One region of the Mesorhizobium bavaricum genome, then DNA from elsewhere that is predicted to be linked to it. Evidence: riboswitches for the same ligand, from Rfam matches in the RefSeq annotation. Region 1 holds a riboswitch; each other region holds the start of a gene.

What was found. Region 1 has a riboswitch for thiamine pyrophosphate ahead of thiB (thiamine ABC transporter substrate binding subunit). Riboswitches for the same ligand answer to the same signal wherever they lie in the genome.
Region 2: it holds a riboswitch for thiamine pyrophosphate, as region 1 does, so the genes downstream of both, AC1RZR_RS16690 (YkoF family thiamine/hydroxymethylpyrimidine-binding protein) here and thiB (thiamine ABC transporter substrate binding subunit) in region 1, are expected to answer to the same signal.
Region 3: it holds a riboswitch for thiamine pyrophosphate, as region 1 does, so the genes downstream of both, thiC (phosphomethylpyrimidine synthase ThiC) here and thiB (thiamine ABC transporter substrate binding subunit) in region 1, are expected to answer to the same signal.
Region 4: it holds a riboswitch for thiamine pyrophosphate, as region 1 does, so the genes downstream of both, thiC (phosphomethylpyrimidine synthase ThiC) here and thiB (thiamine ABC transporter substrate binding subunit) in region 1, are expected to answer to the same signal.

What each region holds. Positions count from the first base shown of each region.
Region 1 is NZ_CM165566.1:1,604,664-1,612,446, forward strand. Features, by position in the region: partial or broken gene AC1RZR_RS07810 (ABC-F family ATP-binding cassette domain-containing protein) at 1-1,425, opposite strand, end outside; gene AC1RZR_RS07815 (thiamine diphosphokinase) at 1,427-2,071, opposite strand; TPP riboswitch at 2,160-2,273, shown strand; gene thiB (thiamine ABC transporter substrate binding subunit) at 2,317-3,315, shown strand; gene thiP (thiamine/thiamine pyrophosphate ABC transporter permease) at 3,559-5,181, shown strand; gene thiQ (thiamine ABC transporter ATP-binding protein) at 5,174-5,956, shown strand; gene AC1RZR_RS07835 (M48 family metalloprotease) at 6,215-7,684, shown strand; gene AC1RZR_RS07840 (RNA polymerase factor sigma-32) at 7,700-7,783, opposite strand, start outside.
Region 2 is NZ_CM165566.1:3,385,831-3,393,613, forward strand. Features, by position in the region: gene AC1RZR_RS16655 (DUF982 domain-containing protein) at 19-258, shown strand; gene AC1RZR_RS16660 (hypothetical protein) at 267-740, shown strand; gene AC1RZR_RS16665 (hypothetical protein) at 913-1,620, opposite strand; gene AC1RZR_RS16670 (glycosyltransferase family 39 protein) at 1,946-3,358, shown strand; gene msrA (peptide-methionine (S)-S-oxide reductase MsrA) at 3,492-4,010, shown strand; gene AC1RZR_RS16680 (SDR family oxidoreductase) at 4,064-4,801, opposite strand; gene AC1RZR_RS16685 (LysR family transcriptional regulator) at 4,949-5,869, shown strand; TPP riboswitch at 6,041-6,154, shown strand; gene AC1RZR_RS16690 (YkoF family thiamine/hydroxymethylpyrimidine-binding protein) at 6,145-6,753, shown strand; gene AC1RZR_RS16695 (ABC transporter permease) at 6,789-7,613, shown strand; gene AC1RZR_RS16700 (ABC transporter ATP-binding protein) at 7,610-7,783, shown strand, end outside.
Region 3 is NZ_JBXAYV010000002.1:96,670-104,452, reverse strand. Features, by position in the region: gene pmtA (phospholipid N-methyltransferase PmtA) at 1-274, shown strand, start outside; gene AC1RZR_RS36730 (hydroxymethylpyrimidine/phosphomethylpyrimidine kinase) at 941-1,702, opposite strand; gene AC1RZR_RS36725 (thiamine phosphate synthase) at 1,693-2,298, opposite strand; gene AC1RZR_RS36720 (thiazole synthase) at 2,295-3,068, opposite strand; gene thiS (sulfur carrier protein ThiS) at 3,071-3,268, opposite strand; gene thiO (glycine oxidase ThiO) at 3,237-4,235, opposite strand; gene thiC (phosphomethylpyrimidine synthase ThiC) at 4,232-6,067, opposite strand; TPP riboswitch at 6,170-6,286, opposite strand; gene queE (7-carboxy-7-deazaguanine synthase QueE) at 6,544-7,281, opposite strand; gene queD (6-carboxytetrahydropterin synthase QueD) at 7,278-7,634, opposite strand; gene queC (7-cyano-7-deazaguanine synthase QueC) at 7,634-7,783, opposite strand, start outside.
Region 4 is NZ_JBXAYV010000001.1:509,673-517,455, reverse strand. Features, by position in the region: gene thiO (glycine oxidase ThiO) at 1-351, opposite strand, end outside; gene thiC (phosphomethylpyrimidine synthase ThiC) at 348-2,177, opposite strand; TPP riboswitch at 2,281-2,397, opposite strand; gene queE (7-carboxy-7-deazaguanine synthase QueE) at 2,643-3,380, opposite strand; gene queD (6-carboxytetrahydropterin synthase QueD) at 3,377-3,733, opposite strand; gene queC (7-cyano-7-deazaguanine synthase QueC) at 3,733-4,431, opposite strand; gene AC1RZR_RS35190 (hypothetical protein) at 5,099-5,314, opposite strand; gene AC1RZR_RS35185 (hypothetical protein) at 5,246-5,416, shown strand; gene AC1RZR_RS35180 (phosphomannomutase) at 5,939-7,372, shown strand; gene AC1RZR_RS35175 (mannose-1-phosphate guanylyltransferase/mannose-6-phosphate isomerase) at 7,372-7,783, shown strand, end outside.

The DNA.
Region 1 (7,783 bases):
GTCCGGAGCGATGATGCTGGTCACGGTGCGGTCGAGGAAATCGCGGTCGTGGCTGACCAGGATGACCGTGCCGGCAAAGCCGGCCACCAATTCCTGCAGCAGCTCCAGTGTTTCCATGTCGAGATCGTTGGTCGGCTCGTCGAGCACCAGAAGGTTTGCCGGCCGCGCCAGCACGCGCGCCAGCAAGAGCCGCGCCCGTTCGCCGCCGGAAAGCTCGCGCACCGGCGTACGTGCCTGCTCAGCCTTGAACAGGAAATCCTTCATGTAGGAGACGACATGGCGCTGCTCGCCATTGATGACGAGGTTCTCGCCGCGTCCGTCGGTGAGATATTGCGCAAGCGTTTCCTGCGGGTCGACCGCCTCGCGCTTCTGGTCGAGTGTGGCGATCTCCAGATTGGTGCCGAGCCGCACCGAACCGGCGTCGGGCTTCATCTCGCCGGTCAGCATCTTCAGCAGCGTCGTCTTGCCGGCGCCGTTCGGCCCGACCAGGCCGACGCGATCGCCGCGCTGGATGCGGGTCGAGAATCCCTTGACCACGGTGAGGTCGCCAAAGCTCTTCTCGATGTTTTTCGCCTCGATCACCAGCTTGCCGGATTCGGCTGCGTCGCTGGCCACCATGGTTGCCGAACCTTCGGCGCCGCGATGGCCGCGGAAGCGCTGGCGCATGGTCTGCAGTTCACCCAGCCGGCGCATGTTGCGCTTGCGCCGCGCCGTCACGCCGTAGCGCAGCCAGTGCTCCTCGCGCACGATCTGGCGCCCGAGCTTGTGCTGTTCTCGCTCTTCCTCTTCCAGCACAAGGTCACGCCATTCCTCGAAATGGCCAAAGCCCTTGTCCAGCCTGCGGGTCTGGCCGCGGTCGAGCCAGACGGTGGCGCGCGATACGCGCTCGAGGAAGCGGCGGTCATGCGAGATGACGACGAGCGCCGAGGAGGTGCGGACGAGCTCCTCTTCCAGCCACTCGATCACCGAGAGATCGAGATGGTTGGTCGGCTCATCAAGCAGCAGAATATCGGGCTCCGGCGCCATGACGCGGGCGAGGGCGGCGCGCCTTGCCTCGCCGCCGGAAAGATCGTTCGGTCGCTCCTCGCCCGACAGGCCGAGATGCTCCATCAAATAGCTGGCGCGATAGGGATCGTCGGCGGGGCCGAGCCCCGCCTCGACATAGGCGCGGACCGTTGCAAAACCCTCCATGTCGGGCATCTGCGGCAAATAGCGGACGGTCGCCGAGGGCTGGCGGAACACCTCGCCGTCCTGCGGTTCGATCAGGCCGGCGGCGATCTTCAGCAGCGTCGACTTGCCGGACCCGTTGCGGCCGACCAAAGCGATCTTGTCGCCGGCCGACGCGGTCAAGGCGGCGCCATCGAGCAGCGGCGTGCCGCCGAAGGTCAGTTTTATCCCGTCGAGATGGAGAAGAGGCGGGGCCATGTCAGCTTTCAGGTAGAGGATAAGGGTGAGCGAGCAACAACGCGCGGCCATGGCCGAGCGTGACTTCGAGGCGACCCCTGACCTCGTTGGAGATGGTCAATGACGAGCCGAACGCCACCTTGACGTGATCGAGCGGCCATTTGGCGCCGGTGACTGTCAGGCCGGAAAGATCGGAAAAGCCGAGCACCGAAAACAGCGTGCCGTCGGCATAGTCGAAGCCGGCTTTCCCGGGCAGCAGCGGGGCGCCTTCCTGGGCGCCGCTGCTCAGAAGCATCCTCGTCCCGGCCTCGGCCAGCCGCAGGGCGAGCGCCAGATGCAGGAAGGCGTGGTCGGCGCGCTTGCCGCCGAAGGCGCCGGCGAGCACCAGGCTGGTCGCGCCGCGCTCCAGCGCGGCGGCGATGGCCAATTCGCCATCGGTCTTGTCCTTCTCCGCCGGGAAGGTCCGGCGGGGTACGGCGGCGAGATCGTCCGGCAGGTTGGCGGGCACGGAATCGAAATCACCCACCCACAGTTCCGGGACAAGACCCAGCAGCCGCGCATGGCCGATGCCGGCGTCGGCGGCGATGACGCGGGAGCCTGCGACCTGGCGGTCGAGCCGGGGCGTGCGGATGAGATCGCCGCCAAGCAAGATGGTGAATGTGCTCATATCGTGTGGCCCTTACCAGCCCGGCACGGGAAACGGAAGGCCGGCAAACTCCCACTTGCGTGAGGGATCGGCCGGGCCTATGTGTCGAAACGCTCTAACGGGGTGCCGGACGCGATCTTCGCGGACCGGCTGAGAGGCAAGTCGCCAACCCGCTGAACCTGATCCGGTTTGTACCGGCGGAGGGATTAGACGTTTCGGACAGTCCGACGCCTCAATTCCTTTCAATTCGAACGAAGGAGGCGCCGATGCGCACGCTTTTATACTCTCTTGTCTCTGCGATGGCTGTGGTCCTGTCCGGGCCGGCCTTGGCCAAGGACAAGCTCACCATCTACACTTACGAGAGTTTCACCGCCGACTGGGGTCCGGGTCCCGTGGTGAAGAAGGAATTCGAGGCCGAATGCGGCTGCGATGTCGACTTCGTCTCGGTCGCCGATGGCGTCGCGCTGCTCAACCGCGTCAGGCTGGAAGGGGCATCGACCAAGGCCGACATCGTGCTCGGCCTCGACACCAATCTGACCGCGGATGCCAAGGCCACAGGCCTGTTTGCGCCACATGGCGCGGTGTCCGATGTCAGTGTGCCGGGCGGCTGGAGCGACGACATTTTCGTGCCTTTCGACTATGGCTATTTCGCCGTCGTCTACGACACCGAGAAGCTGAAGAGCCCGCCGAAGAGCCTGAAGGACCTGGTCGAAGGCAGTGCCGACGACAAGATCGTCATCCAGGATCCGCGCACCTCGACGCCGGGCCTCGGCCTGCTGTTGTGGGTGAAGTCGGTCTATGGCGACAAGGCGCCGGAGGCCTGGGCGAAGCTCAAGGCGAAGGTGCTGACCGTGACGCCGGGCTGGAGCGAGGCCTACGGCCTGTTCACCAAGGGCGAGGCGCCGATGGTGCTGTCGTACACCACCTCACCGGCCTATCACATGGTCACCGAGAACACCGAGCGTTACCAGGCGGCGTCGTTCGAAGAGGGCGAGTATCTGCAGATCGAGGTCGCCGGCATCACCACCACAGGGGCCAAGAATCCGCTGGCGGAAAAGTTCATGGCCTTCATGACCGGACCGAAATTCCAGGATGCCATCCCCGAGACAAACTGGATGTTCCCGGCCGGCAAGACCGACAAGCCGCTCAACCCGGCCTTCGACAAACTGGTCAAGCCGACCAAGACCTTGCTGTTCAGCCCCGAGGAGGTCGCCGCCAACCGCAAGGCCTGGGTGGATGAATGGCTGGCGGTGATGAGCAAATAGGCTGTGGCAACCGATCGAAGATGAGTGCTCTACGGCGCCCCCCTCTGTCCTGCCGGACATCTCCCCCTCAAGGAGGGAGATTGGCAGCTTGGGAGCTGGCGCTCGTCCTGCGACATCTGAGATTAGTGACGGCTGATCTCCCCCCTCGTGGGGGAGATGTCCGGCAGGACAGAGGGAGGCGCGAAGGAACGCGGCGCCCGCTGAACTCCAGTCAATGGCAGGTCTCGGGTCAGGCGGTCCCGCGTGCAACGCGCGTCCTCTGACCCCCGCATCAGCGCCGGTATCATCGCGCTTGCCGCCATCGCGCTGCTGATCGGCGGTGCGTTTGCCGGACTGCTCGTCGAAGGCGTTCACGATTTCTCCGGCGCCTGGGCAGCCTTCAATCCTTATCTCTTTCGCGTTGTTCGCTTCACTTTGTGGCAGGCCGTACTCTCGACGCTGCTTTCGGTGGTGCCGGCACTGTTCGTGGCACGCGCGCTGTCGCGGCATCCGCGCTTCTTTGGCCGCGCCTTCATCCTGCAGCTGTTCGCCGTGCCGCTGGCGCTGCCGGCCATCGTCGCGGCACTCGGCATTCTGGCGCTTTATGGCCGCGCCGGCTATTTCGCCGGCGTGTTAAGCGTGATCGGCGGTGGAGACTGGTCGGGCATCTATGGCCTGTCGGGTATCCTCGTCGCCCATGTCTTCTTCAACCTGCCGCTCAGCGTGCGGCTGTTCCTCGAGGCACTGCAGACCATTCCCGCCGATCAGTGGCGGCTGGCGAGCCAGCTCGGCATGGGGGCGCGGCCGGCGTTCCGGCTGATCGAATGGCCAACGTTGCGTGCGGCGTTGCCCGGGGTCGCCGGGCTTGTCTTCATGCTCTGCATCACCTCGTTCACGATCGTGCTGACGCTCGGCGGCGGGCCGGCCGCGACGACGCTCGAAGTCGGCATCTACCAGGCGCTGCGCTTCGATTTCGATCCCGCGCGCGCCGTGACGCTGACCCTGCTGCAGATCGCCTTGACGTTTGCCGTCGTGCTGGCGCTGACGCGGCTTGGCGCCAATGTGGTCGGCGACACCAATCTGCCGGTTGCGACACGCCGCTATCTTTCGGTCAACGGGGCCGAGACCTCACTGAACGTCGTGCTCATCGTTCTGACGCTGCTGTTCGTTGCCGGACCGATGGTCGCCACGGTGATGGCCGGGCTTGGCGCCGATCTCGGCCGGCTGGCCGGTGAGGTCGCCGTGCGGCAGGCGACGCTGACCAGTGCGGTGCTCGCCTTCCTGTCGGCGCTGCTTTCCGTGACGTTGTCGCTGGCGCTGACCATGGCGCGCCGGGCGCTGGCGTTGAACCGCCGGACTGGTCCCAAGAGAATGCTGGAACACGCCGCCGATACCGGTGCCGGTTTTGTCCTCGTCGTGCCGCCGATCGTCGTCGGCGCGGGCTGGTTCCTGTTGCTGCGCCATGTCGGCGATGTCTTTGCCATCGCCCCGGTCATGGTCGTCACCGTCAACGCTGTGATGGCGATGCCGTTCGCACTGCGCGCCGTCCGTCCCGCCTATGATGCGGCGAGCGAACGTCATGAACGGCTCTGTGCTCAGCTCGGCATTGCCGGCTGGAACCGGTTGATCGTGGTCGACTGGCCATCGCTGCGGCGGCCGCTCGCCACGGCTTTCGCTTTCGCCATGGCGCTGTCGCTTGGCGATCTCGGCGTCATCGCGCTGTTCGGCAGTGATTCCGTGCAGACGTTGCCCTACCTTCTGCTGGCGCGCATGGGCAGCTACCGCACGCAGGACGCCGCCGGCCTGGCGCTGTTGCTCGGCCTCGTCTGCCTCGCGTTGATCGTAGCGGCGCACTGGCTTGGAAGGGAGAAGGATCGGGATGCCTGACGGGGCGGCCAGCAGGTCTGAAAAGGGTGTTCCGGTGCGGCTGGACCAGGTGTCGTTCAGCTATGGTGACGCGCCGCTTGTCTTCGATGTCGATTTCGCCGCGTCGAAAATCACCGCCATCATGGGGCCAAGCGGTTCTGGCAAGTCGACGCTGCTCAACCTGGTGGCCGGCTTCGAGACGCCGCAGTCAGGCCGCGTGCTGATCGGCGGCGCCGATGTCAGCGCCGAGCCGCCGGCAGCGCGAGCTGTGTCGATGGTGTTCCAGGAAAACAACCTCTTCGCCCATCTTTCCGTCGAGCAGAATGTCGGGCTCGGCCGCTCGCCATCGCTGCGGCTGACCGAAGCCGACCGCGCCGCGATCGCCGAGGCGCTCGAACGCACCGGCCTTGGCGGCAAGGAAAAGCGCCTGCCGCGTGAACTCTCCGGCGGCGAGCGCCAGCGCGTCGCCCTGGCCCGCGTCCTGGTACGCAACCGGCCGGTGCTCCTGCTCGATGAACCCTTTGCGTCGCTCGGCCCGGCGCTGCGCGACGACATGCTGGATCTGGTGGCCGCAGTCCACGCCGAACGGGGCATGACGGTGCTGTTCGTCACCCACCAGCCGGGGGATGCCCGCCGCATCGGCGAGCACGTGGTGTTTCTGGACAACGGCGTTGTCGCGGCAACCGGCAAGGCGGATGATTTCTTCACCGGGGCTGGCCCGGAAGCGTTCCGGCGCTATGTCGGTGCAAGCGCCGGGAATGCCGTATCACGGGATGTTGCCCGGAAGCGGACATAATTTACGGTCAAACCGGCTCCAGGCGATGTGGCGTTTGCTTGCCATGAGTGGTGGAGTGTGGCTAGGTCCGCCTCACCGGTCCGGCATAGGCCGTGATTTGCCTGCAGCATCCGCCGCCCGCCCCGAGGGACGCGCGACGGATGCTGCAGCAGTTTGAGATAGCGCATGACACGTTCCGAAGATCGCCCCCGATTTTCGTGGTCATGCGCAGGGACCCGAAAGGAAGCCGTTCTGGCGATCGGCGTTGACAGACTACGAATGAATCCGCTGGCGCGCTTTCTTGCGCTGGCCGGCTTCGCCGTGGCGCTGGCGAGCTGCCAGATGTTCACGCCGCCCGAGGTTCAGGAATCCGGCTTCCAGCCTTCCGACAGGCCGATCACCGTCGACAATGTCGCCGCCAACAGCAAGCTCGCCGAACTGGCCAAGGCGCAGCATCCGCGCATCCTGGCCACCTATGGCGGCGAATATTCCGATCCCAAGCTCGAGCGCATGGTCGCCAAGGTGGTTGGCAATCTGACCGTCGTGTCGGCCAATCCGACGCAGACCTATCGCATCACCATCCTGAATTCGCCCAACGTCAACGCCTTCGCGCTGCCGGGCGGTTATCTCTACATCACGCGCGGCCTGCTGGCGCTGGCCAACGATTCGGCCGAGCTGGCCGCGGTCATCGCGCATGAGATGGGCCACGTCACCGCCAATCACGGCCTGCAGCGCCAGCAGCTGGAGGCCGAGGAAGGCCTGGCGACCAAGGTGGTTTCCGATGTGCTCGGCGACAGCCCGACCGCCAAGGCGGCGCTGATCCGCGGCAAACTCAGGCTGGCGCAGTTCTCGCGCAACCAGGAGCTGGAGGCCGACGCCATCGGCATCAAGTCGATCGGCGAAGCCGGCTACGATCCTTTCGCCGCCGGCCGCTTCCTGCAGTCGATGTCGGCCTATACCGACTTCCGCTCGATCAGCGGCGCCACCGATGCCAGCCTCGACTTCTTGGCCACCCACCCCAACACCCCGCAGCGCATCGATCTGGCGCAGCGCCATGCCCGTCAGTTCGGCGCACCCGGCGTCGGCACACGCGACCGTGATTCCTTCCTCGCCGGGATAGACGGCTTGCTCTATGGCGACACGCCCGAGGAAGGCTATGTGCGTGGCGAGACCTTCCTCCATCCGGGCCTTGGCGTGTCCTTCTCGGTGCCACAGGGCTTCATCATCGACAATTCGGCCGCGGCTGTGACAGCAACCGGGCCTGGCGACATGGCCATCCGCTTCGATGGCGTGTCCATCGACAAGAACCGCGCGCTGACCGACTATATCCGCAGCGGCTGGGTGGCTGGCCTCGACGACAGCAGCGTCAAAGAGGAGACGATCAACGGCAACGAGGCGGCGACCGCGCATGCCGGCGCCGAAGGCTGGCAGTTCGACATCGCGGTGATCCGCGCCGGCGGCCAGGTCTACCGGCTGCTGACTGCGGCACCATCCGCCAGCACCTCCCTGGATACCGTAGCGCGTTCGGTCAGCGGATCGTTCCGTATCCTCAGCGCGGCGGAAAAGGCGGCCCTGAAGCCGCTGCATATCCGCGTCGTCACCGTTCAGCCCGGCCAGACGATGGGTTCGCTGTCCGCCCAGATGGTTGGTGTCGACCGCAAGCTCGACCTGTTCCGCGTCCTCAATGCGCTGTCGCCCGGTGCCGCGGTCTCGGCCGGCGACAAGGTCAAGATCGTCACCGACAAGTAAGACGTGTGCCGCCGGTCAGGCGGCAGTCGCCAGAAACTCCGGGTTCTGCTTCACCAGCGCGACCTTGAGCTTTTCCATGGCGCGCGCCTCGATCTGGCG
Region 2 (7,783 bases), 1.8 Mb from region 1:
ACAGTCAATCGACCTAATATGTTTTCCGGAATTCCCATCGAGAGACGTGACGGCACCATCTCGATTCTCAGTACACTTCCCCAGATGGCGGACGCTCTGGCAAACGACTGGCCTTCCGATGGCCCACTGTTTTTAGCAGCACTTGCTGCCCTGGTCGGGGAAAGGGTGGGATGTTGCAGCACAAGGGACGTCCACCGAGCCTTCATTGCCGCGGCTGTCGAAGCCGATTGTCTTCCCGACAGCTACATGAGGAAGTGAGCGACCAAATGCCTCTCACCCTGCGGACGACCCTTTGCGAAACGAGAGATGCGTTGCATGTGCTTCGAAGGGCTCTATTTGTCCGAGGGCATATCGAAGCAATGGGAGAGATCGATTCCCTCATAGGCGTCGCGGAAGACAAGGCAGTCCACGCGATCGGCAACATTGACCGGGCCGAGTTTCGAAAACCCATTCTCGAAGCGGTGGCGAACCCGGCGATGCCCGAAGCAATCGTTTTCCCGGTCGCCCTGCCGACAAAGCTTGGCGAGCTTCGCGAACAAGGCATGGGCCTCAGCGCCTATTGCGGCAATGCGCGCTGCGGTCATTTGCGTTCGCTGGATCTCGATAGCCTGATCGAGATCTACGGCACCCACTACGATTTCATCAGCGAAAGGCGGCTGGCGTCGAAGCTGGTATGCAAACGGTGCCAGAATGTTGGGGGGAGGCTGGTCGTGGTCTCCGACAAGAGGCCCCGGTACTGAATGCCGGGCAGCCGGCAGTTCGTAGTGTGTTCGCGGGCAACTGGTACGATGTCCAGGTGTGCGCCCGACGATATCCGCCGCAACCAACCCCTTGTGGACCCTGTGACGGGTTGACACTGCAGAGCGAGCCCGCTGCCGCAAGGTGGCGGGCGTTTTTGCGTTTCCAGCCCGATCAAGCCAGGATGTTGACGGCGCGTGCCGCGACCAGCGCGATGGTCAGCAGCGAGATCATGGCCTCCGCCATCATCAGCAGCTTGGCGCGTTGACTGAGTGGCAGCGTGTCCGTCGGAGAGAAGGCCGTCGCATTGGTGAAGGCGAGGAAGAAATAGTCGACGAAGCCGGGTAACCAGTTGCGAAGCTCACGGTCGTTCAGCGTCATCTGCGCGAACAGGAAATCGGCCTGTGCAAGCTTGACGAGGCCGCAGGTCGGCGGCCCGCCCCGGTCGGTGCTCCAGAACCATAGGGCAAAGACGATTACGTTGGTCACCCAGATGTTGAGCGCGTCGATCAGCAGCGTCGTGCCGCTGTTGCCGGCATGGCCCTCCAGCAAGGCTCGCACCAGCAGGACCAGCGAGCCGCAATTCATGACGCTGATGATGGCGGTCATGGTCAGGGCGGTTCTGCGGATCATGACGCGAAACTGGCCGATCGCATGCCACTCGTGATCCTCGACCGCCTTTCGGGTGGCGGCCTGTGTCCAGGCCGTGGCCACCGACAAGGGCAGCAGCAGGGCGGCCTCCAGCCCCGGCGCCAGCCAGCGCGGCCCGAATGAGAGGTTGTTGATGACCAGAAGCTGCAGGCAGATGATGACGAGGACGGCCGCACGCGCCATCCAGAAATCGAGCGCGCGGTAGTGTATGACGGCATGCTGGTGGCGCATTGGAATCCGGATTTTCGAACAGGGCCAGGCGTGCAGCGCTGTCCTGCCTGGAGAGAGGAGCGCCGATGTTCCTGCTCGATCTTGGTGCTGCAATGGCACACAGCTATACTTTTTCGTAAGCTTCGATGTTTGGGGCTGTTCGTTAAACCGGACTATGTGATTTAAGCGCCGCATGGCGGGGATAGATGGATCCATGGACAAATGGGGGCCGGCGGGATTGCCTGCCGCCGGTGTCGATTCCGCATCGGTTTTGTCCAGTCTGATCGGTCGCCCCGGGTATCTGCTGGCGATTTTGTGCCTGACGCAGATAGTCTGCTGGACAGCGATGCCCGCACTTATCAACGTCTCGCCGCCGAACGATGTCGTCGAAGGCTTCATGTGGGGACGCGAATGGGTGCTGTTGACCTACAAGCACCCACAACTTCCCGCATGGCTGCTCGAGACCAGCCATCTTCTGACCGGATCGTTCCGCTGGCCGCAATATCTCGTGGCCCAGCTGACGATCTCGGCGACTTTCGTCCTGGTCTATCTGCTGGCCCGTGACCTGCTTGGGCAGAGGCGCGCGCTGGCCGCCGTGCTTTTGATGCCGTCGCTCTATTTCTTCGGTTGGCCGACCCCGCAGTTCAATCATGACTACGCGCAGATGCCCTTCTGGGCAGCCATCTGCTGGCTGCTGTGGCGTGCGGGCCGTGGCGGCGGGCCGGGCTGGTGGCTGGCACTCGGACTGGTGTCGGGCGTCGGGCTCTACGCCAAGTTCTCGACCGGCCTGCTGTTGCTGTTCGGCGCCATCTGGCTGTTGTGCGACGCACGGGCACGCAGCCGGCTTGCCACGCCTTGGCCATGGCTTGGGCTCGCCGTTTTCGTCGCTGTCGCAGCGCCGCTGGCCGTCGAGCTCTACCGCATCGATTTCCTGCCGCTGACATATGCCGCCTGGCGCGATCAATGGGTGCTGGCCCATCGCTCCCGCTTCTATTACATCGGCGTCCAGATGGCCGGGCTCTGCGGCTTTGTCCTGGTGCTGGCGATATCAGGGCTGCTGCGGCGCTCGCCCCCGCCGCAAGAGCCCGTCGGGCGCGGTACGCTGGTCTATCTCCTGTGGATGGGGGTTGGCCCGGCGATCCTCGTCATGGTGGCGTCCCTGTTCGCCGGCGTAGGCGAGGCCTGGGGCGCGCCGATGTACAATCTTGCTGGCGTTGTGGCGCTGGCTCTGCTGGGCCACCGTCTCGGCGACGTCGAGATGCGAAAGCTGGCGATCTGCGCGCTCATCTTCATTGTCGGCATCTCCGGTGCCTATGCGGGCATCCGCTGGACGAAATGCAATCTGCGCGGGCGCATGGACGCCGTCTGCTGGCCGGCGCAGAAGATCTCGGATGAGGCCGAGGCCGTCTGGCACGCGGCGACGCCCGATCGGCTCGACATCGTTGGCGGCCATGGCCTTCTTGCGCCGCTGGCGGGCCTTAATGCCTATGACAAGCCGTCTATCTTCACCGACCTGAGCATGCAGTACGCCCCCTGGATCACCAAGGAGCGGCTGCGCGACCACGGCATACTCCTGGTCTGGCCTGGGCGCGACGTGCCAGCTCAGCTGCAGGCGTGGGTGGGCAACGTCCCGGTCAAGACTGTTCTTTTCGACTGGTCGCTCAAGGCGCCGCCGGTGGCGATCAGTTTTGCCGCCGTTCCGCCCGGCGCGCCGCAGTTGCCGAGTGCGATCGACAGCCTCGCCCAAACGAGCAACTGAAGCAGGTCGGCCGGTCCGCTGGACGAAGCAAGCGACAATGCCCATTTATGGGGAGATCCAAACTTGCTTTTGCGCAATTCCAGACGGAAAAACCGCTACACTTTTCCTGGAATTGCTTTTGAGGAGACGTGATATGGCGACTTCGACCGAACGTGCAGTGCTTGCCGGCGGCTGTTTCTGGGGCATGCAGGATTTGATACGGCGCTATCCCGGCGTCATCTCCACCCGTGTCGGCTACAGTGGCGGCGACGTACCAAACGCCACCTACCGCAACCATGGCTCCCATGCCGAGGCCATCGAGATCAATTTCGATCCTGCCATCATCAGCTATCGCACGCTACTGGAGCGCTTTTTCCAGATCCATGATCCGACGACCCGCAACCGCCAGGGCAACGATGTCGGGATGAGCTATCGATCGGCGATCTACTACACCAGCGATGAGCAGAAGCGCGTTGCCGGAGACACCATCGCCGATGTCGACGCCTCCGGCCTGTGGCCGGGCAAGGTCGTCACCGAGGTCGCACCGGTCGGCGACTTCTGGGAAGCCGAGCCCGAGCATCAGGACTATCTGGAGAAATATCCCAGCGGCTACACCTGCCACTTCGTCCGGCCGGGCTGGAAGCTGCCGGTTCGCGAGAAGGCGGTTTCGTAGGGTTCACAGGATCGGGGCCAGGCCCCGATCCACGCCTTGCCGATTGCCGCAGATCAAGCCTGCTGCGTCGGATAGAGCGTCAGGATGTTGACGTTGACCCTTGGCGGCTGCGAGACCGCGTAGAGCATGGCGGCGGCGATGTCCTCGCTCTCCAACTGCTCCATGTCGCCCAATCTTTGCTCGACCGCCATCCGCACATCGTCGCGCATGTTGGCGGTGAATTCGGTTCTGACCGCGCCGGGTTCGATCACTGTGACGCGGATACCGTCCTTGCCGATTTCGCGGCGCAGCGATTCCGCCATGGCGCTGGCCGCATGCTTGGTGCCGGAATAGACCACCGATGGATGGATGTAGCGGCCGGTGCCGGACGAGACGATGACGATGTGCCCCGATCCCTGCCGTTTCATCGCCGGCAGCGCCGCGTTGATCGCGTAGAGCAGACCCAGAATGTTGATATCGACCATTTCCCGGTATTCGCCGGTGGTGGTGTTCTGGAACGGGGCGGCGACGCCGACACCGGCAACATTGAACAGCATGTCCAGCCGGCCATAGTCTTCCAACACGCGCCGGACCATGGCGGCTGCCTGGGATTCATCGGTGATGTCGGCCTCGATGGCCAAGGCTTCGCCGCCGTTGTCGCGGATGCGTGTGGCCAGATCGTCGAGCCGCTGCCGGCGCCGCGCCGCGATGGCGACGATCGCGCCTTGCGCCGCCAGCGCCAGCGCGGTTGCCGCGCCAATGCCCGAGGAGGCGCCGGTTACCAGGACGATTTTTCCATTGAGTTTCCGCATGTTCGTTGCTCCTGCTCAGAAGGAGATTCAAAGGCATTCGGTGCCGATCCTGCTCGGCACGTTGGAGCCATATCCTCAATCTGGACTGCAGACGCCCTACGGAGAATATGATAGAATATCATCATACTCATTGGAGAATCCGGTATAATGCGCGGTAGCGAGTATGCGGAACTGAAGGCCTTTGCCGCTGTCGTCGCGCATGGCAGCTTCGCCCGTGCGGCTGAAGATCTCCGGATGTCGGCGTCGACGCTCAGCCAGACGATCCGTCAGCTCGAAGCGCGGCTTGGCCTGCGCCTGCTCAACCGCACGACCCGCAGCCTCTCGCTGACTGAAGCCGGCGCGCGCCTGCATGCGCGCTTCGCGCCGGCCATGGCCGAGATGGAGGCGGCGGTCGGCGATGCGACCGCCTTGCGCGACACGCCGGCCGGCATCTTGCGCGTCCATATGCCAAGCGTTGCCGCCGCCACCTATCTGGAGCCGGTGCTCGGCCGTTTTCACCAGGCATGGCCGGACATCGTGCTCGATGTGACGATCGACGATGCGGCCATCGATATTGTCGAGGCCGGCTATGACGTCGGCGCCAGGCTAGGCGAATTTCTCGAAGCCGACATGGTCGCCGTGGCGCTTGGCGGCACGCTGCGCCAGCTCGCCGTGGCCTCGCCGGACTACATCGCCCGTTGCGGATCGCCGTCGGCACCGGTCGATCTGCTCCAGCACCGCTGCATCAATTGGCGCCGGCCGGGCAGTGCTGGCCTCTATCCCTGGGAATTCGCCAGGGATGGCCAGTGGTTCTCGGTCGCGGTCAACGGCCCGCTTGTCGTCTCCAGCCGCGACATGGCGATTGCCGCCGCTGTGCAGGGTGTCGGCATCGCCTTCTGGGCGGAAGACCTCGTGCGCCCGCTGATCGATGCCGGCCAACTGGTGTCGCTGCTGGATGATTGGTGCGCGACCTTTCCCGGCTGGTTCCTCTGCTATCAGAAGCAGCGTCATACACCACCGGCCGTGCGCGCCTTCGTCGATTTCATGCGCCATGCGCATGCCGGCCGCCAGACGCTGCCAGCTGGTTGAGCGTTTGTCGCTCGAACGGCCCGGGTTTCGGTTGCGGCAGCGAAGGTTGCCGACAAACTCCGGTCCGGCAGCACCGACGGTTTGCGCTCAGGGCCTGGGCCTGGCGCAATGCTTTTGGCGCAGAGCACCGAAAAAACGGCTTTCGCTTCAGCTCGAATGGTGCTTTAACCCGCGCATCCACAGGGGTGCTCCGTACGGTCGGGGCTGAGACGGGGGCGGCAAGCCCACAGACCCTAGAAGCTGATCTGGGTAATACCAGCGGAGCGAGGCGGGCGATGTTTTCAGGCGCACAGATTTCCCTATATCCCATGGCCGACGATTTCGTCGGTGTCATCCTTGGCGCGCTGGGCGCGCTCGATCCCTACCGCGACCGGCTCAGGATCGAGACCGACGACATCTCGACCTTGTTGGTCGGGCCGCCCGAAGTGCTGTTTCCGGCGATCCGGGACCTGTTCGTGGCGGCGGCACGCAGCGGCAAACATTGCGTGCTGTCGGCCACCATCTCGCGCGGCTGCCCCGGCGAGCCGGATGATCCGATCTGCAGCTCCGATGCGCTTGGCGGACCTGCCAGGCCACTCGGCCCGCGCAAGGACGCGGCAATCGCGGCGGTGCGCGGCGCGGCCGCCACCGGCCAGCCGGCGGCAGCGCAGTTCTCGCTCTATGTGATGGGCACCGACGACCACATGGACGAGATCTACGGCTGCATCGATTTTCTCAAGCAGTCCGGCGTCTATGAGCGCTCGAAGCATTTCTGCACGAAATTGCGCGGGGATGCCGGCGCGATCTTTTCGGCGCTCGACGAGGCCTTTTGCCGCTTCGGGCCCGGCGCCGGCCACGTAACCCTCGACGTCACGGTCTCGGCCAACAGCCCGTCGGCCGTCTGAGCCAGCCGCGCTTTCGCGCGACCTCGTCAAAGGTTATGTCCGTGGCCTCACCATCAGTCGCTTCGCGCCCGATCGCGAGCCTTGTTGTCAAGACAGCACCAGCCGTGATCTCGGTCGGGCTGCTGCTTCTGGCGTGGCAGCTCTACGCCACGTGTTCCGGCATCAAGCCGACGACGCTGCCGGCGCCGTCGCGCGTGTTCGAGCAGGCGGTGCTCAATCGCGAGGTGCTGGTCGACAATGCCATTCCCACCATTCGCGCCACGCTGATCGGCTTTGCCTTTTCACTCGGCGCTGCTTTTGCGCTGTCGATGCTGGTCGATTTCTTCCAGCCGCTGCGGCGTGCGCTGTTTCCCGTTTTCATCGTCAGCCAAACCTTGCCGCTGGTGGCGATCGCGCCGCTGGTGGTGCTGTGGTTCGGCTTCGGGCTGACGCCCAAGATCATGCTGGTGGCGCTGGTCACCTTCTTTCCGATGCTAGTGGCACTGGTCGAGGGCTACGAGGCGACGGAGTCCGAGATCGGCCAGATGCTGCGCGCGATGGGGGCAGGGCGCTGGCGCGTCTTCGTGCTGGCGCGGCTGCCGTCGGCGCTGCCCTATTTCTTCGCCGGCCTGAGGATATCCATCACCTATGCCGTGGTCGGCGCCATCTTCGCTGAATATGCCGGTGCGGCGAAGGGGCTGGGCATCTACATGCTCAACGCCAAGAACAATTTCCGCCCCGATCTGGTGCTGGCCGCCGTCGGTGTCAGCGCTGCGCTGACACTTGTCCTGTTCGCGTTGACGGTGCTGCTGCAGCGGCTTGTCATGCCCTGGGAACGGGCCGCCGGCAAGCAACCCGCCGGCATGGGGCCGCGGCCATGAGCAGGCTCGAGCTGCGGCATGTGCGCAAGGCCTTCGGCGGGCTCGACGTGCTTGCCGGCATTTCGCTCTGCGTCGGCGCCGGTGAATTCGTCTCCATCCTTGGTCCATCGGGCGCCGGCAAATCGACGCTGTTCCAGCTTCTGACCGGCGCGCAGCACGGCGAGGGCGAG
Region 3 (7,783 bases), on a different replicon from region 1:
CGCGCTGGAGGAAGTGCTGGCCGAGCGGAGAGGGGAGCAGTTTGACTGTGTGATAAGTGCGGTGCCGTTGCTGAGCTTTCCGATGGAACAGCGTGTAGGCCTGCTTGAGGATTTGCTGGCCCGAATACCCGCTGGCAGACCGGTGATTCAAATTACCTACGGACCTTTGTCGCCGGTGTTAAAAATGCCCGACCGCTATGTCGTGTCACACTATGATTTCGTGGTCCGCAACATCCCGCCCGCACAGCTGTGGACTTACCGACGAGCAGTCTGAGGGCACGCGCGGAAGTGGCGGCTTTCCTCAAAATCGCACTGAAGACAGGACGGTGGTCATCACGAAATTCGCATCGATTGCGCTTTTATAGCCGCCGCCGTTTTGCGGAGGCCGCTATGCCCTTTCGCTGGCAGGTGCACACTCATCTGCTACGCACATCGCCCTGCGGACGACAGACGGCGAAGCCACCACGGCCGCGAAAATCTCGCGACGGCGTCTCGGTACCGGCACCGGCCTGCCATTTTGGAGGTGCATGACGCAAACCATGCCATCTCGTCCCCAACCATATCATAGCCATCGCCCTCTTTTTGCCGGGCGGGCCTCCCGACCGCCGGATCGTTGATGACGATCCCCCTGGAGAATATTCTTCTTTGAAGAGCGCGACAGTCTGTGCCGTCTTGTAGTGCCTCAGCTTGTACGACGGCCTCCTGGCCTTCCGTGCCACGCACGCGATGAGGTTCGGTCACTCTACCGTGCAATGGCGTTCGGAAATACGACAGGCAAACCACAATAGTCATGTTTAGGCTGAAGACTTTTCAGCGGACCGCGAAAAAAGGAAACGCGAGTTCTTTCGCTCCTTGGGGGGCCCCCTCGGCTCGCTTTCTTTGGAGGAGGGAGGTCGCTAGTCAGCCATTACGGCGCGATCGGCAAACCGCCGCAAAACGGTCACTCGCTGTTTTCGGCTTGCAGCTTCTCGAACACAAACAGCTTGCCGTCGCGCACGCCGTCTTCGAGTGATCTCCCTTTCGCCAGATGTGCCGCAATCGCACTGGCCAGCATGCAACCCGTCCCGCGCATCGATGCGGCAAGGCGGGGCATGTCGAAGCGGACTGGTTCGTGATCGGAGCGCAACAGAATATCGGTTGATCGAGGTCCCGATGCATGGCCGCCCTTGATCAGAATGGCCTGCGCATCCGCGGCCAGCAGTTCCTTGCCCTGCCTGACCGCGCTGTCCTCATCGACCGCCAGTTCCGAGACAACAAGGAGCGCCAGCTCGATGAGATTGGGTGTGACGAGACGGCAAAGCGGCATCAGATCACGCTTCATGATCGCGACGGCGCCGGCTCCCAGGAGCGGCCGGCCTGACGTGGAGGCCAGCATCGGGTCGAGTATCGCCGGCACGTGCGGATTTTCGCGCAGCGCGGCGGCAACGGCAACAACGATCTCAGCCGTTGCGAGCATGCCGATCTTAATGGCCGCCACCTCGTTGGCCTGCAGCGCGGCGCGCATCTGATCGGCCACAAGATCGGGCTGCGAAGGATGGATTTCCATGACGGCTTCGTGCGTCTGCACCGTCAGCGCGGCGACAGCAAGGCAGGTTCGCACGCCAATCGATGAGATCGTCTCGATGTCACGCGCAATTCCGGCTCCGCCGCTGGAGTCCGAGCCACCGACGACGAGCACATAAGGGTCTCGCCTCAGCGCCATCGGCCTGTCTTTTCGATCCATTCCCGCGTGCGCGCTTCGGGGTCGTCGTTCAGCGTGATGTCGGTCACCACCGCCGCGCTGTCCGCGCCAGCCGCAAAGACACCGTTGAGCCGGTCCGGGTTGAGACCACCAATGGCGACCAGGGGAATCGGTGCGACCCGGCGCTTCCACTCGCCGATCCGTTCGAGTCCTTGCGGCGCCCATTTCATCTGCTTCAGGATGGTCGGGTAGATGGGGCCGAGCGCGATGTAGTCGGGCTCGGCGGCCATGGCCGTTTCCAGTTCGATATCATCATGGGTGCTCAGTCCGAGCCTCACGCCGGCTGCCCGAATCCGCGAACGGTCGGCGGTCTGCAAATCCTCCTGGCCGAGGTGGACGAAGTCGCAGCCTTCCTCGATTGCCAGGCGCCAGTGGTCGTTGACGATGAGCTGGCAGTGGTGCTGGGAGCACAAGGCCTTTGCCTTGCGGATTTCGGTGCGCAACCCGGCCTGATCCATGGTCTTGATGCGGAGCTGAACCAGCCTGACGCCGAGTGGCACCAGCCGCTCGATCCAGGCAGCGCTGTCGACGATCAGGTAGAAGGGATCGAGCTTCATGAAAAAACTGCCCTGCCAATTGTCGGCGTAGATGGCAAGGCGACGTCGCGCGGTTCGAGCATTCCCGAGTTGAAAGCTTCACGACCGGCCTCGACTGCCTTGCCGAACGCACGCGCCATGCCGACCGGATCAGCCGCCCTGGCGACCGCCGTGTTCAGGAGCACGGCGTCAAAGCCGAGCTCCATGACGGTTGCCGCATGCGACGGCCGTCCGAGCCCCGCATCCACAATCAGTGGGACATCGGGGAAATGTCCGCGCATCGAGCGCAACGCCATGATGTTGACCGGCCCGAGCGCGGAACCGATCGGTGCGCACCACGGCATCAAGACCTTGCAGCCCGCCTCCAGCAGCCGCTCGGCGACAACAAGGTCGTCGGTGGTGTAGGGAAATACCGCAAAACCGTCCTCGCACAGGATGCGGGCGGATTCGACCAGGCCGAACACGTCCGGCTGCAGCGTATCGTGGTTGCCGATCACTTCGAGCTTGATCCAGTTGGTGCCGAAGACCTCGCGCGCCATTTTCGCGGTCGTGACCGCTTCCTTGACGGAGTGACAGCCAGCAGTGTTGGGCAGGATTCTGACGCCGAGCGAGCGGATCAACGACCAGAATTGTTCGCCGGCCCTACCGCCCGCCATCTCACGCCGCAACGAGACGGTCATCACCGACGTGCCCGACGCCTTGACCGCATCGGCAAGGATGGCCGGCGAAGGATATTGAGCGGTACCGAGAAGCAGGTGGGAAGGGAGCGTCGTTCCAAGGAGATCGAACATGGTCAACCGCCCTGCATGGGTGAGAGGATTTCGATCCGGTCGCCGTCGCTCAACTGGAATTCCGCGCGGTTGGCTTTGTGCACGAGATCGTTGTTGACGGCCGTTGCCAGCCAATCGCCCTCATAGTCGAGCGCGGCAAGCAGCTCGGCCAGTGTGGTGGCGGCAACCTCATGCACTTCGCCGTTGACCATCAGTTTCATGCGCAAGCTCCTTGGTTCCTTGATTGAAAACCAGGTCGGCCGCCTGGCGCGCCATGGCGGGGGCGAGAAGAAAACCATGGCGATAGAGCCCGTTGATCGCGACGGTGCTTCCACATGCCTCGACACGCGGCAGGTTGTCGGGAAAGGCCGGACGGACGCCGGCGCCGGTCTCAATGATGCCAGCCTCGCCGAAGGCCGGATGGAGAGCATAGGCCGCGCCCAAAAGCTCCATCATCGAACGCGCCGTGACCGGTCCTGTGGACTGGCTTTCGATCATCGTCGCGCCAACCATGAAACGGTGATCGGTACGCGGCACCACGTAGAGCGGAAAGCGCGGATGAAGCAGCCGGACCGGGCGTGACAGCGAAATGTCCGGCGTGCGCAGGATCAGCATCTCGCCGCGAACGCCGCGCAGGCCGTCGTCTTCTGCCGCCATCCCCGTGCAGTCGATCCGGCGATCGAAACCGGAAATGTGCCGGGCATCGGCGCCGAAGCGGAATTCGACACCCATGGCAGCGAGCCTGTCATGAAGTGCCCCCATCGCGTGGCGCGGGTCGAGATGAGCCTCATCGGGGAATAACAGTCCGCGCCGGAAGCGGCCGGCGAGGTCGGGTTCCAGGAGCGCAATCTCATCTTCATCGACACGCCGATGGCCGGACGTGCGGCTGGCGAACCGGTCAAGCTCGCCCGCATCGCGCGGTGCAGCAACAACCAGTGTTCCGGCCCGTGTCACCTGGCCGGGCAGTACCTCGTTCCACCAGTTGGCAGCGTCGCGGCCCAGGTCCAACACCGGCTGCTCAGCGCTTTCACGCTCGCACCATGGCGCCAGCATGCCGCCGGCGAACCACGATGCGTTGCCACCGATGCCATGCCGGGTCTCGGCGACTGTGACTGTCGCGCCGCGGGCGGCGAGCTCGAAGGCGGCGGTGAGGCCGGCGACGCCGGCCCCTTTGATCAACACCCTCATGACGGTTCCGGCGCCTCTGGCATGAGCGGTGCGTCGGTCTCGTCTACCGGCAGGTAGAGATCGCCGCCCTCGCGGTATTTCGCGGCCATTGCCGCCATGCCCTCTTTCTGTGCCTCGGCGCGGATGTCGTGAGAGATACGCATGGAACAGAATTTCGGCCCGCACATCGAGCAGAAATGCGCCAGCTTGTGCGCCTCCTTAGGCAAGGTCTGGTCGTGGAAGGACCGCGCGGTTTCGGGGTCGAGAGACAGGTTGAACTGGTCCTCCCAGCGGAACTCGAAGCGCGCGCGGGAAAGGGCATCATCCCTGACTTTCGCGGCCGGATGGCCCTTCGCCAGGTCGGCGGCATGGGCGGCGATCTTGTAGGTGATCACGCCAATCTTGACGTCGTTGCGATCGGGAAGGCCGAGATGCTCCTTGGGCGTGACGTAGCAGAGCATGGCCGTGCCGAACCACCCGATCATCGCCGCGCCGATACCTGAGGTGATGTGGTCATAGCCCGGCGCGATGTCGGTCGTCAGCGGCCCAAGCGTATAGAACGGCGCCTCGCCGCACACAGCGAGCTGCTTGTCCATGTTCTCCTTGATCTTGTGCATCGGCACGTGGCCGGGCCCCTCGATCATCACCTGGCAGTCCTTTGCCCAGGCGATCTTCGTCAGCTCGCCGAGCGTTTCCAACTCGGCGAATTGCGCCGCGTCGTTGGCATCGGCGATCGAGCCGGGACGAAGGCCGTCGCCGAGGGAAAAGGACACATCATAGGCACGGCAGATGTCGCAGATTTCCGCGAAATGCTCGTAAAGGAAGCTTTCCCGGTGATGGTGGAGGCACCATTTGGCCATGATAGAGCCGCCGCGCGAGACGATGCCAGTGACCCGGTCGACGGTCAGCGGGATGTAGTGCAGCCGCACGCCCGCATGGATGGTGAAATAGTCGACGCCTTGTTCGGCCTGTTCGATCAGCGTGTCGCGATAGACCTCCCAGGTCAGATCCTCGGCGACGCTGCCGACCTTCTCGAGCGCCTGGTAAAGCGGCACGGTGCCAATCGGCACCGGTGAATTGCGCACGATCCAGTCGCGGATGTTGTGAATGTTGCGGCCGGTCGACAGATCCATCACCGTATCGGCGCCCCAGCGGATCGCCCAGACCATTTTTTCGACCTCCTCGGCCATCGACGATGTGACCGCTGAATTGCCGATATTGGCGTTGATCTTCACCAGGAAATTGCGGCCGATGATCATCGGCTCGCTCTCGGGATGATTGATGTTTGCGGGAATGATCGCCCGTCCGCGCGCCACCTCCTCGCGCACGAATTCCGGCGTGACGAAATCAGGAAGCGCCGCGCCGAAGCTTTCGCCGTCGCGATGCAGCTTGCCGCACAGGCTCTCGCGTCCGAGGTTCTCGCGGATGGCGACGAACTCCATTTCGGGCGTGATGATGCCGGCACGCGCATAGGCGAGCTGTGTCACCGCCTTGCCGGCCTTGGCCCTGAGCGGCCGGTTGCGTAAGGGAAATTCCGGCGTCAGGCGCTCACCCGTGACAAATCCATTGTCTTCGGGCTGGACATGGCGGCCGTCATAGGCTTCGACATCGCCGCGCGCCGCGACCCATTCGTGGCGAAGCCGGGCAAGGCCCTTGTCGATGCTGGTTTCGACAGTCGGGTCGGTATAGGGGCCTGACGGATCGTAGACGGTGACAGGCGGCTCCCCGGCTGTCGGATGGACGGAGATTTCGCGCATCGGCACTTTGATGTGCGGATAGAGGACGCCAGACTTGTGGATCTTGCGTGAGGCGGGCAGTGGTCCCGTCGACACGGCGGGGGTGAGGGCATTCATCTTGAGGCTCCTTTGCTCGTGCATTGGAGACCCAGTTCTGTGCCGGAAGGATGAAAAGACGCTTTGCTCGACCTGCCGAAACAGGACCTCGGGCGTAAACTCCCGCAAGCGCTTGCACCGTCCCTACGCCAGTATGAACTGGATCAGGTTCAACGGGTCACTGCGCCGCGAAAGCCAGCAGTATCTCAGCCCCTTGCCGGGACTCCCCTGGTGAATGCTCCGAATTGAACGAGCCGGCGCTATCTTGTCAAGCGCATTCGGCCGGAGGCTTGGCCCGAGGCGGCGATCGGCGACCAATCAACCCTGGGGAAGCGCGCGCACGTACCGAGAGCAAGTCACGCCTGGAGGAGCGCGAAGCACCGGCGATAGGCGAGCCAGCATGCGGATTCGAAACCTTTTCCAGCACGGCATTTTCGGGCTTTCTTGGCCGACGTTGCTGCCGACAACTGGATGTCCGTCTACGTCATCGGCGTGGGCTAGACGCCCCGTTTGTTTCCCCAGAGCAGAACATGAAGCTGCGGCAGTACACGCGCCTCGAACCACCTGTCACGGGTCACTTTTTCGACCAGCCATTCCATGCGTTTCATCACACCGGCCATGTCGATCAGCACGTCTTCGTTACCGGGACGCGGCGGCGTGTGATTGCCAGGCTGGAGATAGACGGGTAATCGCGGGTAGCGCGCCGCGGCGTCTTTGGCATAGGCATAGTCATCATCGTCGAAGACGACGAGCTTGAGCGTCATCTGCGGCTTATCCTGCGCCGCCTCGACGCAGGCGTCGAACGCGGCCCAATCCGTCGTCATTTCGCTTGAGGGCGGCTTGGGGCTGAGCACCAGCACGTCGAGATCCGCGAACCATTGCTTGGACACCGAGCCTTGGGTTTCCAATGCAAAGCGGTAGCCCTCACCATGCCCGCGGTCGATTAGCGGTCCAAGCGGCTGGATGGCCGGATTGCCGCCCGATAGCGACACCATCACGGGCTGACCGCGGGAAAGCGCAATGACCTTTTGCCAGACCGCATCGGTTGACATCATCTCCCAATCATGGCGGAAGCGACTGTCCACCGCATGCAGGCTGTCGCACCAGGAACAGCGATAATCGCACCCGCCCGTTCTTACGAACACCGTGGGCAAGCCGATCAGCATACCTTCACCCTGAATGGTCGGCCCAAAAATCTCGCTGACGCGGATTCCGGGATGCAACGCGCAAGTCATGGCCGGTATTCCGCCCAGGTTTTCGGCGTCTCGCTCACCCGCACGGCGGAGGTTTGTGGTAGCCGCACCTTGCACCAGTCGTAGAAGTGCCTGGCCAGACATTCCGCTGTGACACGGTCATGCCCCAGAACGTCGTTAAGATGCCGATGGTCGAACGTCCCATCGATGTAGTGTTTGAGCGCCGCCAGGTCGTGGTAGTCGCGCACAAAGCCATGTTCGTTCAGTTCGCCACCTGAAAGCTCCACCACGACGATGTAGTTGTGGCCGTGTAGACGCGCGCACTGATGATCTGGTGGCAAGGAGGTGAGCTGATGCGAGGCCGAGAAGTGGAACTCTTTGGTAATGCGGAACATCACGCGCTCCTTGTCTGGATAGCGTGCAGCCAGAAGTCCGCGTCCTCATAATCTGTCGGGTCGGCAATGCCGGCCAGATCGAATGCTTCGCGCCGATCGACGCATGTCCCACAGCGACCGCAATGACGTGCGCCGCCCTTGTAGCAGGA
Region 4 (7,783 bases), on a different replicon from region 1:
CAGGAGCGCAATTTCGTCTTCGTCGACCCGCCGATGGCCCGAGGTGCGGCTTGCAAACCGGTCGAGTTCGCCTGCATCCCGCGGCATCGCCAAAACGAGCGTTCCGGCCCGCGTGACATGACCCGGCAGCACCGCATCCCACCAGTCGGCGGCATCGCGTCCGAGATCCAGCACCGGCTGTTCGGCGCTTTCGCGCTCGCACCAGGGCGCGAGCATGCCGCCGGCCATCCATGATGCGTTGCCGCCAAGGCAGTGCCGGGTCTCGGCGACGGTCACCGCCGCCCCGCGGGCGGCGAGTTCGAAGGCAGCAGAGAGGCCGGCGACGCCGGCCCCTTTGACCAGCACCCTCATGACGGCTCCGGCATCTTCGACAAAAGCGGTTCGCCGTCCACCGGCATATAAAGACTGCCGCCCTCGCGGTATTTCGCCGCCATCGCCGCCATGCCCTCTTTCTGCGCCTCGGCCCGGATGTCGTGGGAGATGCGCATCGAGCAGAATTTCGGCCCGCACATGGAGCAGAAATGCGCGACCTTGTGCGCCTCCTTCGGCAAGGTCTGGTCATGGAAGGAACGCGCGGTTTCGGGGTCGAGCGACAGGTTGAACTGGTCCTCCCAGCGGAACTCGAAGCGCGCGCGGGAAAGGGCATCATCCCTGACTTTCGCTGCCGGGTGGCCCTTCGCCAGGTCGGCGGCATGGGCAGCTATCCTGTAGGTGATGACGCCAATCTTGACATCGTTGCGATCGGGAAGGCCGAGATGCTCCTTGGGCGTGACGTAGCAGAGCATGGCCGTGCCGAACCACCCGATCATCGCCGCGCCGATACCTGAGGTGATGTGGTCATAGCCCGGCGCGATGTCGGTCGTCAGCGGCCCAAGCGTATAGAACGGCGCCTCGCCGCACACAGCGAGCTGCTTGTCCATGTTCTCCTTGATCTTGTGCATCGGCACGTGGCCGGGCCCCTCGATCATCACCTGGCAGTCCTTTGCCCAGGCGATCTTCGTCAGCTCGCCGAGCGTTTCCAACTCGGCGAATTGCGCCGCGTCGTTGGCATCGGCGATCGAGCCGGGACGAAGGCCGTCGCCGAGGGAAAAGGACACATCATAGGCACGGCAGATGTCGCAGATTTCCGCGAAATGCTCGTAAAGGAAGCTTTCCCGGTGATGGTGGAGGCACCATTTGGCCATGATAGAGCCGCCGCGCGAGACGATGCCAGTGACCCGGTCGACGGTCAGCGGGATGTAGTGCAGCCGCACGCCCGCATGGATGGTGAAATAGTCGACGCCTTGTTCGGCCTGTTCGATCAGCGTGTCGCGATAGACCTCCCAGGTCAGATCCTCGGCGACGCTGCCGACCTTCTCGAGCGCCTGGTAAAGCGGCACGGTGCCAATCGGCACCGGTGAATTGCGCACGATCCAGTCGCGGATGTTGTGAATGTTGCGGCCGGTCGACAGATCCATCACCGTATCGGCGCCCCAGCGGATCGCCCAGACCATTTTTTCGACCTCCTCGGCCATCGACGATGTGACCGCTGAATTGCCGATATTGGCGTTGATCTTCACCAGGAAATTGCGGCCGATGATCATCGGCTCGCTCTCGGGATGATTGATGTTTGCGGGAATGATCGCCCGTCCGCGCGCCACCTCCTCGCGCACGAATTCCGGCGTGACGAAATCAGGAAGCGCCGCGCCGAAGCTTTCGCCGTCGCGATGCAGCTTGCCGCACAGGCTCTCGCGTCCGAGGTTCTCGCGGATGGCGACGAACTCCATTTCGGGCGTGATGATGCCGGCACGCGCATAGGCGAGCTGTGTCACCGCCTTGCCGGCCTTGGCCCTGAGCGGCCGGTTGCGTAAGGGAAATTCCGGCGTCAGGCGCTCACCCGTGACAAATCCATTGTCTTCGGGCTGGACATGGCGGCCGTCATAGGCTTCGACATCGCCGCGCGCCGCGACCCATTCGTGGCGAAGCCGGGCAAGGCCCTTGTCGATGCTGGTTTCGACAGTCGGGTCGGTATAGGGGCCTGACGGATCGTAGACGGTGACAGGCGGCTCCCCGGCTGTCGGATGGACGGAGATTTCGCGCATCGGCACTTTGATGTGCGGATAGAGGACGCCAGACTTGTGGATCTTGCGTGAGGCGGGCAGTGGTCCCGTCGACACGGCGGGGGTGAGGGCATTCATCTTGAGGCTCCTTTGCTCGTGCATTGGAGACCCAGTTCTGTGCCGGAAGGATGAAAAGACGCTTTGGCCGCCTGCTCGAAACAGGACCTCGGGCGTAAACTCCCGCAAAGCGCTTGCACCGTCCCTACGCCAGTATGAACTGGATCAGGTTCAACGGGTCACTGCGCCGCGAAAGCCAGCAGTATCTCAGCCCCTTGCCGGGACTCCCCTGGTGAATGCTCCGAATTGAACGAGCCGGCGCTATCTTGTCAAGCGCATTCGGCCCGAGGCGGCGATCGGCGACCAATCAACCCTGGGGAAGCGCGCGCACGTACCGAGAGCAAGTCACGCCTGGAGGAGCGCGAAGCACCGGCGATAGGCGAGCCAGCATGCGGATTCGAAACCTTTTCCAGCACGGCATTTTCGGGCTTTCTTGGCCGACGTTGCTGCCGACAACTGGATGTCCGTCTACGTCATCGGCGTGGGCTAGACGCCCCGTTTGTTTCCCCAAAGCAGAACATGAAGTTGCGGCAGTACGCGCGCCTCGAACCACCTGTCACGGGTCACTTTTTCGACCAGCCATTCCATGCGTTTCATCACACCGGCCATGTCGATCAGCACGTCTTCGTTACCGGGACGCGGCGGCGTGTGATTGCCGGGCTGCAGATAGACGGGTAATTGCGGGTAGCGCGTCGCGGCGTCCTTGGCATAGGCATAGTCCTCATCGTCGAAGACGACGAGCTTGAGCGCCATCCGCGGCTTATCCTGCGCCGCCTCGACGCAGGTGTCGAACGCGGCCCAATCTGTCGTCATTTCGCTTGAGGGTGGCTTGGGGCTGAGCACCAGCACGTCCAGATCCGCGAACCATTCCTTAGGCACCGAGCCCTGGGTTTCCAATGCAAAGCGGTAGCCCTCACCATGCCCGCGGTCGATCAGCGGGCCAAGCGGCTGGATGGCCGGATTGCCGCCTGACAGCGACACCATCACGGGCTGACCGCCGGAAAGCGCAATGACCTTTTGCCAGACCGCGTCGGTTGACATCATCTCCCAATCATGGCGGAAGCGACTGTCCACCGCATGCAGGCTGTCGCACCAGGAACAGCGATAATCGCACCCGCCTGTTCTTACGAACACCGTGGGCAAGCCGATCAGCATGCCTTCGCCCTGAATGGTCGGCCCAAAAATCTCGCTCACGCGGATTCCGGGCTGCATTGCGTTAGTCATGGCCGGTATTCCGCCCAGGTTTTCGGCGTCTCGCTCACCCGCACGGCGGAGGTTTGTGGTAGCCGCACCTTGCACCAGTCGTGGAAGTGCCTGGCCAGACATTCCGCCGTGACACGGTCATGCCCTAGAACGTCGTTAAGATGCCGATGGTCGAACGTCCCGTCGATGTAGTGCTTGAGCGCCGCCAGGTCGTGGTAGTCGCGCACAAAGCCATGTTCGTTCAGTTCGCCACCTGAAAGCTCCACTACGACGATGTAGTTGTGGCCGTGTAGACGCGCGCACTGATGATCTGGTGGCAAGGAGGTGAGCTGATGCGAGGCCGAGAAGTGGAACTCTTTGGTAATGCGGAACATCACGCGCTCCTTGTCTGGATAGCGTGCAGCCAGAAGTCTGCATCCTCATAATCTGTCGGGTCGGTGATGTCGGCCAGATCGAATGCTTCGCGCCGTTCGACGCATGTCCCACAGCGACCGCAGTGACGTGCACCGCCCTTGTAGCAGGACCACGTCGCCTCGAACGGTGTGGCGTACTTTGCCCCCTCGCTGACGATGTCGGCCTTCGACATATTCACATAGGGAGCGTAAAGGCGGATATCGGCGTAGCCTGCGAGCGCATGGTTCTGCATCGTCTGAAAGGCGTCGATAAAAGCGGGTCGGCAATCGGGATAGATGAAATGATCTCCGCCATGGACGGCAGTGGCCACCGCATCGGCCTTCTGCGCGGCGGCAACCCCGAAGGCGATAGCCAGCATGATGGCGTTCCTGTTCGGCACCACCGTGATCCTCATGGAGTCTTCGGCATAGTGCCCGTCGGGCACGTCCACATCATCAGTCAGCGCCGAGCCGCTCAGGTTCCGGCCAACATCGCGGATATCGACGATCTGGTGCGGAACACCCAGCCGTTTGGCACAGATGGCGGCAAAGCCGAGTTCCTTTTTGTGCCTCTGGCCGTAATCGAACGAAAGCAGGCCAATGAGTTTCTGCTCGGTCGCCACCTTGTGAGCGAGCGAAACAGAGTCCAATCCGCCGGAGCAGATGACGAGGGCATTCATAGTTTGAGTCCTTGTTTTGACCGGGTAAGGCTGCGACCGGAGATTTCTCTGCGTTCCCACTACTCCACCGAGCCGGTTTTGTGAATGGGGTGGACGCGATTGAGCGCACGTACCTTGTTGTCAGGGTCCCCAAGATGACTTTGCACGCGACTTGTCGCGCATCTTCGACCGCTGGGGGGCTTAATCCGCCACTGCGTATGTAGGCGTATAGACGATGCAGAAATCACTGCCGTGGCGCAGCAGCATTCCCGACACACCTTCGGCTTGTCCGGTTTGCTCCAGAACTTGACGTCCCGAGTTCGGCGATAACGCAAGGGTCGACCGGCAGTCCCAGTGAAAGGCTTCTGCCGCGTGCTTTGCCGTTTTCTGGTCTGCGCATAGATCGCCTCGAGCCGCCCGCGCTTTGTCATTGGTCAGAGCGGGAAATTCCTTTCCGAGGGCGCGGCTCGATAGGGGCCACCATTCTGGTTAAGGAAACGGAAGAGCAGATCGATCAGCCGCTCAGGCGTGTCGATAAAGGCATTCACATGTTACCGGAATTGATCGTAGCGCTGCAGAAAAGCTGTTTCGTAGGGAAGGAACCGTTCGATCGTCCGCCGAACGCAGGCATAAAGAAATTCGGCGTGCGGGGTTGCATCGAAGTATCGGTAGAAATCCCCGGTGTCATTCAGCACCCGGACTTGAATTGCGGCGTCAGTTCCCCTTCGACCAATGGCAGAAGCGCTTCGAATAGCTCTCCAGCATACGCCTGTACTCGTCGATCTGGTCCAGGATCGCGGCCGATACGGGAACACCACTCCCGGCGATTGAAGCGGTGCATGGCAAGGACGTGGTGGATCAGGTAGCGGTGAATGCGGCCGTTTCCGTCCTCGAACTGATGGATGTAGACAAAGCCGAAGGCGAAGATTGCGGCGGCGACGACTGCATCAAGGTTTTGCGCTGGGCCTTGATCGAACGCAATTCCAGAACAACTTTCCTAGACTGAAGGCGTCGCAAGGCAAGACATTGTCGGCGCTGATCGTTGTCCCAGCTGATCCCAGCATCGGTTCCTGCTTCTTGGGTCTAGCGCCCTAGGCGACGCCATGGTCGGCGAGCGCTCTGGCTGACCTTAATCCAAATACCTAAGAATCACAGGTTCCATTGCGCTGATCGAGACGGCCTTCTAGCCCTATCCATGCCATGGATGCATTCCATCCAAACAACCAAGTTTACGGATCTGTCATGATGCTGCATAGCGAAATACCGGCAGGCACCGATCGATCACTCTACTGCCTCGATCATTAGATGAGCGCGCCAAAAGATTCCAATAGAAGGAGAACTGTGGATGCCCCTGTGCCAGTGGATGCCCTGCTGTTCGGCGGAACTCTGAGGGGTCCTTACGCCACACCGTGTTGTAGAGACCGCATATCTGAACAACAGGTGGCTGAGAGCGATGGCCCTTGCAATAGAAAGTACTAGCCCATTGCAACATGACCCCACCCTGCCTGTCCACTAGCAAAGCGAAATCATGAAATTCGGGTCAAGCGGCGTTCGAGGTTTGGCTTCGGAATTGGTCGGCAAGGCCAGCGGACTTTATGCCGAAGCTTTCGCTTGGCGTTTGATTTCCAGCCGGGTTCAGCCGAATAGTTCGGTCTTCATAGGCCGCGACCTACGTGACAGCAGTCAGGCGATAGCCAACAATTGCATGGCGGCGTTGGCCGCAAATGGTTTCCAGCCGATCGATTGCGGCACCATACCTACGCCTGCGCTGGCACTATATGCATGCAAACACGGCGCGGCGGCTCTTATGGTCACCGGGTCGCACATTCCAGCCGATCGCAATGGCATCAAATTCTATGGCCCGAATGGTGAAATCAGCAAGGCGGATGAGGCCGCGATTACGCGCTTTGTAGCCGAAAGATCAGTTGCGTATTGCTCACCAACGGCTTGTCTGGGAACGACGTGGCCTATGCACCGTGAAGAAGCGATCGCCTCGTATCGAGAGCGCGCCCATGATATGCTGGAGCCGGGCTCACTTTCCGGCATGAGACTTGGTGTCTATCAGCACAGTTCGGTCGCGGCGGAACTGTTGGTACAGGTTCTTCGATCGCTCGGTGCCAGCGTGGTCGCCGTCGGGAAAACCGGGACCTTCGTACCTGTCGATACCGAGGCCGTGGACGCAGCAACAATCGCGAAATTGAAGAAGTGGGTCCGCGAATTCGGTCTCGATGCCATCGTGTCGACCGATGCGGACGCTGATCGGCCTCTCATCGCTGATGAAAATGGCGATCTTCTTCGCGGCGACCTGGGTGGGCTTGCAACGGCTCTTTTCCTGAAGGCAGACACGATCGTGACGCCGGTGACCTCCAATTCGGGAATTTCGAAGGCCTTTGGTTTCGCGGTCCTGAGGACGAAAGTCGGGTCTCCATTTGTCATTGAAGCAATGGAAGCATTACACGGCGCCGGCGGCGTCATCGTCGGCTTTGAGGCCAATGGTGGTGTTCTGCTGGGCTCGGATTGTGTGGTGAATGGGAAGACATTGACTGCACTGCCGACGCGGGACTCATTCCTCCCGATTTTGGCCGTCCTCAGTACCATGGCGTCGACAAAAAAGAAGCTGTCGCGACTGCGCGGGCTTTGGAATCTTCCTGTGTGCGCCAGTGACCGGCTTCAGAACTTCCCCGCGGAAAGTTCGCGCAGATTGATGGATCATCTCGCAAGCCGGAAGGCACTGCAGCACTTTCTTGCCTCGTTCGGGACCGTCGCCGAAATTGACGAAACCGATGGCCTCAGGGCGCGGATGCTTTCAGGTGAGATCATACATCTGCGGCCTTCCGGCAATGCCCCGGAACTGCGCTGCTACTCGGAAGCTTCGACCGAGAGCAGGGCCATGGCGATCGTCGCCTCGACGCTGCAAGGGGCACATGCGTTCGCGCTTACAGACGAGATAGAGGACCTTTGATGAAAGTGGTACCGGTCATCATCAGCGGTGGAGCTGGTTCGCGGCTCTGGCCCGCCTCAAGGCAATCGCACCCCAAACCTTTCCTCAAGGTGGCGGATGGACTTTCGCTCATCCAGCACACCGTGTTGCGCGCCGCTTCGATGCAGCATGTCGTGGAGCTTGTTACCGTTACGTCCACGGGGCACCTCTTCCTTACGAAAGACGTTTTCGACGAGCTGGATTCCGTTGTTTTGCCACGCACCTTTCTGCTTGAGCCTGAGGGTCGGGATACCGCCGCCGCCGTCGCTGCGGCAACCGTCCATGCCAAGGCAACACAGGGTCCCGATGCTGTTCTGTGTGTTTTTCCTGCCGACCATATGATTGGTGATCTGCCCGCATTTCAAACCGCCATGAACCGGGCAATCGAACAGG